DNA from 3 places in the Photobacterium panuliri genome. Region 1 is predicted to be linked to each of the others. Evidence: riboswitches for the same ligand, from Rfam matches in the RefSeq annotation. Region 1 holds a riboswitch; each other region holds the start of a gene.
What was found. Region 1 has a riboswitch for lysine ahead of ACSF8X_RS13250 (Na+/H+ antiporter NhaC family protein). Riboswitches for the same ligand answer to the same signal wherever they lie in the genome.
Positions count from the first base shown of each region.

Region 1 (2,275 bases):
GCTCCCAATAAGGTAAACGGCAAATCATCGGCGGAAAGTGCTTGGCTACCGGTATAAATCATAAAGAAGAAGGTGGCGATAATCAGAGCAATAATTGGCATCACCAAATCGGAAACTTTACCATTAGCGCTTTCGACAATTTCCAACTCTTCATTTAAATCCTTGGCTCGCTTATCCGCATCCCCTTCATCGAAGCCACGGCAATGACTCGCCTCTAGTTCGTGCTTCTTCATTGGGCCAATATCCAATTGAAACCATGCCACCACAAAAACCATTAACAGGGCAAAAACGGCATAGAAGTTCATTGGGGCCAACTGAAGGAACGCACCTAACGGGGTGTACTCTGTCACACCGTGAGACACTAATATTCCACCAATCAAGGTAATAATATAAGCCCCCCAGCTTGAAGCTGGCATCAATACACACATCGGTGCAGCGGTAGAGTCAAGAATATACGCCAATTTTGCGCGGGATACGTAAAAACGGTCAGTAACAGGGCGAGAAATCGACCCCACGGCAAGACTATTGAAATAATCGTCGACAAAAATGAAGACGCCCAAGAATGCTGCGAGTAGCTTTGCCCCCCGTTTTGTTTTTATCTTGGTTTGTGCCCACTCGGCAAAAGCACGGGTACCGCCTGACAGCGTCAACAACGCCGTTGTCATACCCAATAAAATAAGAAAGGCAACAATGCTCATATTCCAGCTATTAATGCTGCCATCATCGATAAACAACCCTTTTACCGTTGTACCTATATACGATGCGGCCTGTAATGGAGCAAAATCGCTTAACAGTAAGGCACCTAACACAATGCCTACCCCAAGAGAAAACAGGACATGGCGAGTTAATATTGCCAACCCCAACGCAACCAGAGGGGGAATAATCGATACTACCGAATGGGAAAAATCTACTATATTCATGATCTCTACTACAACCGTTCCTGGTTGGAGACCTACTGCGAAACACAACGTCATGTCATGCGTAAAGAGTATAAGGAAGGGAGGGCTATACCCTCGTCCGACTCCACAGTAGCGCTCCATAGTTAATGTCATTATATACTATGGCAGTGTTGCCCCTATTCGGCGACAACCCCAGCAAGCTGGCTTGATAACCCAAAACTCACTTCGGCACTGGCTCCTTTCGTTATCCCTCTTTGGTATCACCCTAAGGCTAACTACTATTAGACAATGCTCCTCTACCTATGGTCTAGGTAAAGTCAATAATACGGAATGGAAATCCAATTGCAACAACGAAGCGTGAAAGATTTAACAATATTGGTGAATAGTTTTGCAGTGGCGATTAAAAAAACATCACACCAGTTCAATCACAACCATGCGATAAGCAACATGTAGCACCGCTTCTTTGGGATCTTGATAACAATTAAGTGGGGTTTACAATTAGCAACAGAATATTACTAATGAGAGTTATCCCCTATTAATAATCATTTTTTTAATTGAAGTATTAAATTTCTATTTGGCTTATCAAGTTCAAAGTATTAATATTGCAATTATAGAATTATTACTGCTATTCTTTTTTTACAGTATTTAGCCAACAGGAAATAACAACATGTCTGATCTAATGAAAGTGCTAACGAATCTTCGTAGTCTTCGCGCACTATCTCGTGAATATACTCTTGAACAACTACAAGAAGCGCTAGAAAAACTAACTACCGTTGTTGAAGAGCGTGCAGAGCAAGAACAAGAAGTTCGCGCTAAAGAAGAAGAGCGCAATGAAAAGTTGGCTCAATATCGTGAAATGCTACTTGCTGACGGTATTGACCCAGAAGAACTTCTAGCAACACTATCTAAAGCACCAAAAGCAAAACGCGCTCAGCGTCCTGCTAAATACCGCTTTATTGATGAAAACGGTGAAGAGAAAACTTGGACTGGCCAAGGCCGTACACCAAGTGCACTTAAAAAAGCACTTGATGAAGGTAAATCTCTAGAAGAGTTCGAAATCAAATAATCGACTAATTTATTAAAAACCCGACACATGGTCGGGTTTTTTATTTGCACTATTTAAAATCTATTTCTAAACCTTTGAATTAAAAAGCCAATACGTTAAAGGGATAGCGAATAGATATATATAGCAAAAACTTATCCATATTGAGTAAAAAGCCAGACATCAATGCTGGCTTTTTTTGTTTGAGCTCTAACGAATACTATCAGCCAAGTGACTTACCGCTAAAGCAAAATAGTGTGAGCGATTCCAATGGAGCAGTACTTGGTAATTACCATACACCAAATATGCTCTACCATGTCTATCATCTGGTTGA
Region 1 is NZ_CP197192.1:2,912,898-2,915,172, forward strand. It holds gene ACSF8X_RS13250 (Na+/H+ antiporter NhaC family protein) at 1-920, opposite strand, end outside; lysine riboswitch at 1,022-1,206, opposite strand; gene ACSF8X_RS13255 (H-NS family histone-like protein) at 1,567-1,965, shown strand; gene ACSF8X_RS13260 (lytic murein transglycosylase) at 2,152-2,275, opposite strand, start outside.

Region 2 (2,275 bases), 670 kb from region 1:
CAAGCTGCCATTCGTCCACCAGCAGCGGAACACCACCGAGCGATGTCACCGCATCGACTATCGTCAGGCAGCCGTGCTCTCTGGCCAGCCGAGCAATCACTTCGGCATCGCTCAGCGCACCAGTTGATGTCTCGGCATGAACGAACGCGACAATCACCGCATCGGGGTGAGCCTCCAAGGCTTGTTCAACCAGTTCTGGATCAACCGGCTCTCCCCACGCATTATCGACCATGACCGCGATCCCGCCACAACGCTCGACATTTTCCCTCATTCGGTCGCCAAACACCCCGTTACGGCAAACAATCACCTTATCGCCGGGCTCGACCAAATTGACGAAACACGCCTCCATACCCGCACTGCCGGGGGCTGATACCGCGATAGTAAATGGGTTCTGGGTTTGGAAGGCATACTGTAGCAACTGCTTTAGCTCATCCATCATCCCGATGAACAACGGATCGAGATGGCCGATTGTCGGCCGGCTCAATGCCTGCAGCACCTGCGGGGAAATATCTGACGGGCCAGGTCCCATCAATGTCCGTTGCGGGGGGTAGAAACTGGTTTTAGTCATGCTTGGTCCTCCCTGACGTTCTTCGGTCAGCCTTGGTTATAGGGTTCAATATGACTATATCAGCTCCCCCGCCAATATGCGTATATCTATGCATCCGTCTTGCTGTTGAATACCCGCGCCAATACTTTCGTCAATACATGCCGGCTCGCCAGTTCCCCTCGAAGATAAGTGTATTTATGAACAGAATATTGATAGCAGCCAAACCCAGACACTTTTTTGCATTTTTTTTGCTTATTCTTCCCTGCAACCAATTGACAAAGGGCTAGAAAATCAGCTTCAATACAGATCGTTTTTTGTTCATCCCGAAATCGTGATTTTTCGGGGGCAGACAGAAGAGGAGCGTTACCCAGGTATCGATGATTGCGGGGCCCCACCCCAAAGCAATCTTGAGAGGGGGAGTAACGCCGAGATATGGCATGACAGGGGGCATGGCATATCGGCTTTGGAGGTTGAATCCTTCTGGCTGTCACCTTCCAACCTATGGTACAGGAAGGTGAGGAGCTTCTGGTTGTTGTACCGTTCGACGTCTACATCCTACCTAATTGCTCCGACTGTATGTCGGGATCTGATCCCGAGTCCCCCCTGGTAATTGATTGTTCTATTTCATACTGGGAGACTCATTGTGAGCTTTGTAGAAAATAACTTTACTGTTCCTCCACCGATTACCGTAGCGAAATTTGGCGGCACCAGCGTAGCCGATCATGCCGCCATGAGCCGAAGTGCCACTATCATCAAGGATAATCCTGCCGCTAAGGTAGTGTTGATTAGTGCATGTTCTGGCGTAACCAACCTGCTGGTTGAACTTGCAAACGGACTTGCCGATAACGAGCAGCGCTCCAAACGGCTACAACAACTACGAACGATCCACCAAGACATCATCGACCAATTGGCCCATCCTGAAACGGTCACAACCCAGGTCGAACAACTTATTAGCCATATTGCTAAATTAGCAGAGCAAGCCGCACAAAAGCCGTCAGTACAACTGACTGACCAGCTTGTCGCCCATGGTGAATTGCTCTCTACCCACTTGTTTACCCAAATTCTCAACGAAATGGGGGCGAGCGCCCTACGTTTCGATATCCGTGACGTCATGCGGACCGACAGCCAGTACGGCAAAGCCGTACCTGAGGTCGACACCATTCGACAACTTGCCGACCAGCATCTTCAGCCTATTTTGAAGACAGATACGATTATCGTATCACAGGGCTTTATCGGGGCCGACGAATCTGGCGTCACGACGACCTTGGGCCGTGGTGGCAGCGACTACAGCGCAGCGTTGATCGCCGAAGCCATCGGTGCAGAAATCCTAGAGATCTGGACCGATGTCCCGGGGATGTACACCACTGACCCTCGCATTGCAGCCAACGCCAAGCCGATCAAAGAGATCAGCTTCTGCGAAGCCTCCGAAATGGCAAACTTCGGCGCTAAGATCCTTCACCCGTCAACCTTGCTCCCGGCTGTGCGCCAGCAAATCCCTGTATTTGTCGGCTCCTCCAAAGCCCCTGAACAAGGCGGAACATGGATTCGCCAGAGTGTCACCGATGCTCCGAAATTCCGAGCTCTGGCTCTGCGCTGCAACCAGACGATGGTCACCCTGACTAGCCTGAACATGTTCCATGCTTACGGTTTCTTGGCCGAGGTATTCAGAATCCTGGCCGAATACAAAATCTCGGTGGATCTCATCACAACATCTGAAGTCAGCGTTTC
Region 2 is NZ_CP197192.1:70,644-72,918, forward strand. It holds gene ACSF8X_RS00355 (pyridoxal-phosphate-dependent aminotransferase family protein) at 1-568, opposite strand, end outside; lysine riboswitch at 893-1,080, shown strand; gene lysC (lysine-sensitive aspartokinase 3) at 1,191-2,275, shown strand, end outside.
Region 2: linked by a shared signal. The riboswitch ahead of lysC (lysine-sensitive aspartokinase 3) and the one ahead of ACSF8X_RS13250 (Na+/H+ antiporter NhaC family protein) in region 1 are both predicted to bind lysine.

Region 3 (2,275 bases), on a different replicon from region 1:
ACCGAACCGATCGTACGTTTTATTTTGCGTGGCCAATGCTGGATTATGAAAACTGGCTGACAGGTAATTGGCCGATGCGGCGCCAACGCCTCCCATTCCGACACTGCGCGTGTCTGCCATATTGACAGAAGCAGATACACCCGCAGGCAACGCCAACATTGCCGCAGCAACCAGCCAGAATGGCCTTTGTTGTATTAACATGTTCATCCCTGAGCTATATTTATCATGCACAATGTACAATTATCCTCTAACGACCACAATACACACTAAAGCAAGGCGGGTCTGAGTCTAACGGCTAGCCGTAAATCTGTGAACATTGTCATTTTCTATCAAGTTCCCAAAGGTTCGAGTGATAAACATACCCCAATCGGCAATCCGCCTATCCTTGCGTCCCTCTGCTTTTTATTCAGGCAAATCAAGCCCTATATTGATGACTTCGATAAATATTTTTTATTGAACAATAAAAAATTCTCATAAAAAGCCTGAAAAAAGGCGAAGATTTGCTGACATAATTATTCATACGTATATAATGTCATTCTTACTATGTTAAATCGGCACGATATATCATAGTAAAACCCTAAATCAGTAGAGGCGCGCTGCCTAAGAGTAACCGAGCGGAGGGTGATACCGACGAGGCCGGAGAAAGGAGTCAGCGCCGAAGTGGCAGTTGTTATCAAACACTGCTGCTGGGTCTGTGTCGAATAGGTACAGAACTGCCATAGTGTTTTTTCCTATGGAGCGCTACCTGAGGGGGTAACAAGTCATAACCAGTTTCGTCTTAGTTACACTTCCTTTCGGTAGATCTCCACCTTAAAATTTATAGGTGTGATGAGATCATGAACCTTGTTGATTATGCGGACTCTGCTTGGTCCGTCTTGCCCGCGATTCTCGCGGTTATTCTGGCCGTCACGACGCGCCGTGTCCTCCTCTCGTTAGGTGCTGGTATCTTTGCCGGTGCTCTGATGCTAAACCACTACTCCCCACTGGCTGCACTGCAATACCTTGTTAATAAAGTCCTTGCTATTGTTTGGGTCGACGGCGCACTCAACAGTGATAACGTCAACATGATCATCTTCATGTTGCTGCTAGGGGCACTAATCAGCCTGATGAGCGTTTCCGGTGCAACCCAAGCGTTTGCAGATTGGGCAGCGGTACGTTGTAAGGACCGCCGCAGCGCCAAATCCCTGACCGGCCTGATGGTATTCATCTTCTTCATCGACGACTTCTTCCACAGTCTGTCTGTGGGCGCCATCTGCCGACCAGTCACCGACCGCTTCAATATTTCCCGCGCCAAGCTAGCCTACCTGCTTGACTCCACTGCCGCGCCTGTCTGCGTACTGATGCCAATCTCTTCCTGGGGCGCATACATCATCGCCCTTGTTGGCGGGATCATGGCAGCCCATCACGTGACAGACCAGAGCCCAATTGGTGCCTTTGTCACCATGATGCCAATGAACCTGTATGCCGTATTCACCCTGCTTATGGTTCTGTGTGTTATCGCATTCCAGCTGGATATCGGCCCTATGCGCAAGCATGAATCATGGGCACTGGAAGGCAAGCTATGGGATGAGTCAAAAGGCAAGCCAACAGGTCTTGACGTTGAGGTTCCAGAAGACGCCAAAGGCGGCATGATTGACATGGTATTGCCAATCCTGACCCTGACCAGCGCAACGGTATTTTTCATGATCCAGTCTGGTGCAGAAGTCTTGGCTGCGGAAGGCCGTCCGTTCGGCATCATCGGCGCATTCGAAAACACCAATGTCGGCTCTTCGCTGGTTTACGGTGCTATCTGCAGCCTGGTTGTTTCCATCGCATTGGCCCTTCGCCTGAAGCTAAGCCACAAAACATGGCTAAGCGCAGCACCACAAGGTGTATCAGCCATGCTTCCGGCTATCATTATCCTGTTCTTCGCATGGACTATCGGTGCCGTTGTCCGTGACATGCAAACCGGTATTTACCTGGCTTCGCTGTCAAACGGCAACCTGCCTATCGAGCTACTGCCAGCCGTGGTATTTGTTCTGTCTTGCGCTATGGCATTCGCTACCGGTACAAGCTGGGGTACATTCGGCATCATGCTTCCGCTAGCGGGCGACATTGCAGCAGCCAGCGACATCACCATGCTGTTACCTATGCTGTCTGCAGTACTGGCCGGTGCCGTATTCGGTGACCACAGCTCTCCAATTTCAAGCACCAGTATCCTTTCTGCAACCGGTGCAGGCTGTCACCATATGGACCACGTAATGACCCAGCTGCCATACGCAACATCCGTCGCTTT
Region 3 is NZ_CP197193.1:1,340,431-1,342,705, forward strand. It holds gene ACSF8X_RS22240 (conjugal transfer protein TraF) at 1-201, opposite strand, end outside; lysine riboswitch at 579-752, shown strand; gene ACSF8X_RS22245 (Na+/H+ antiporter NhaC family protein) at 837-2,275, shown strand, end outside.
Region 3: linked by a shared signal. The riboswitch ahead of ACSF8X_RS22245 (Na+/H+ antiporter NhaC family protein) and the one ahead of ACSF8X_RS13250 (Na+/H+ antiporter NhaC family protein) in region 1 are both predicted to bind lysine.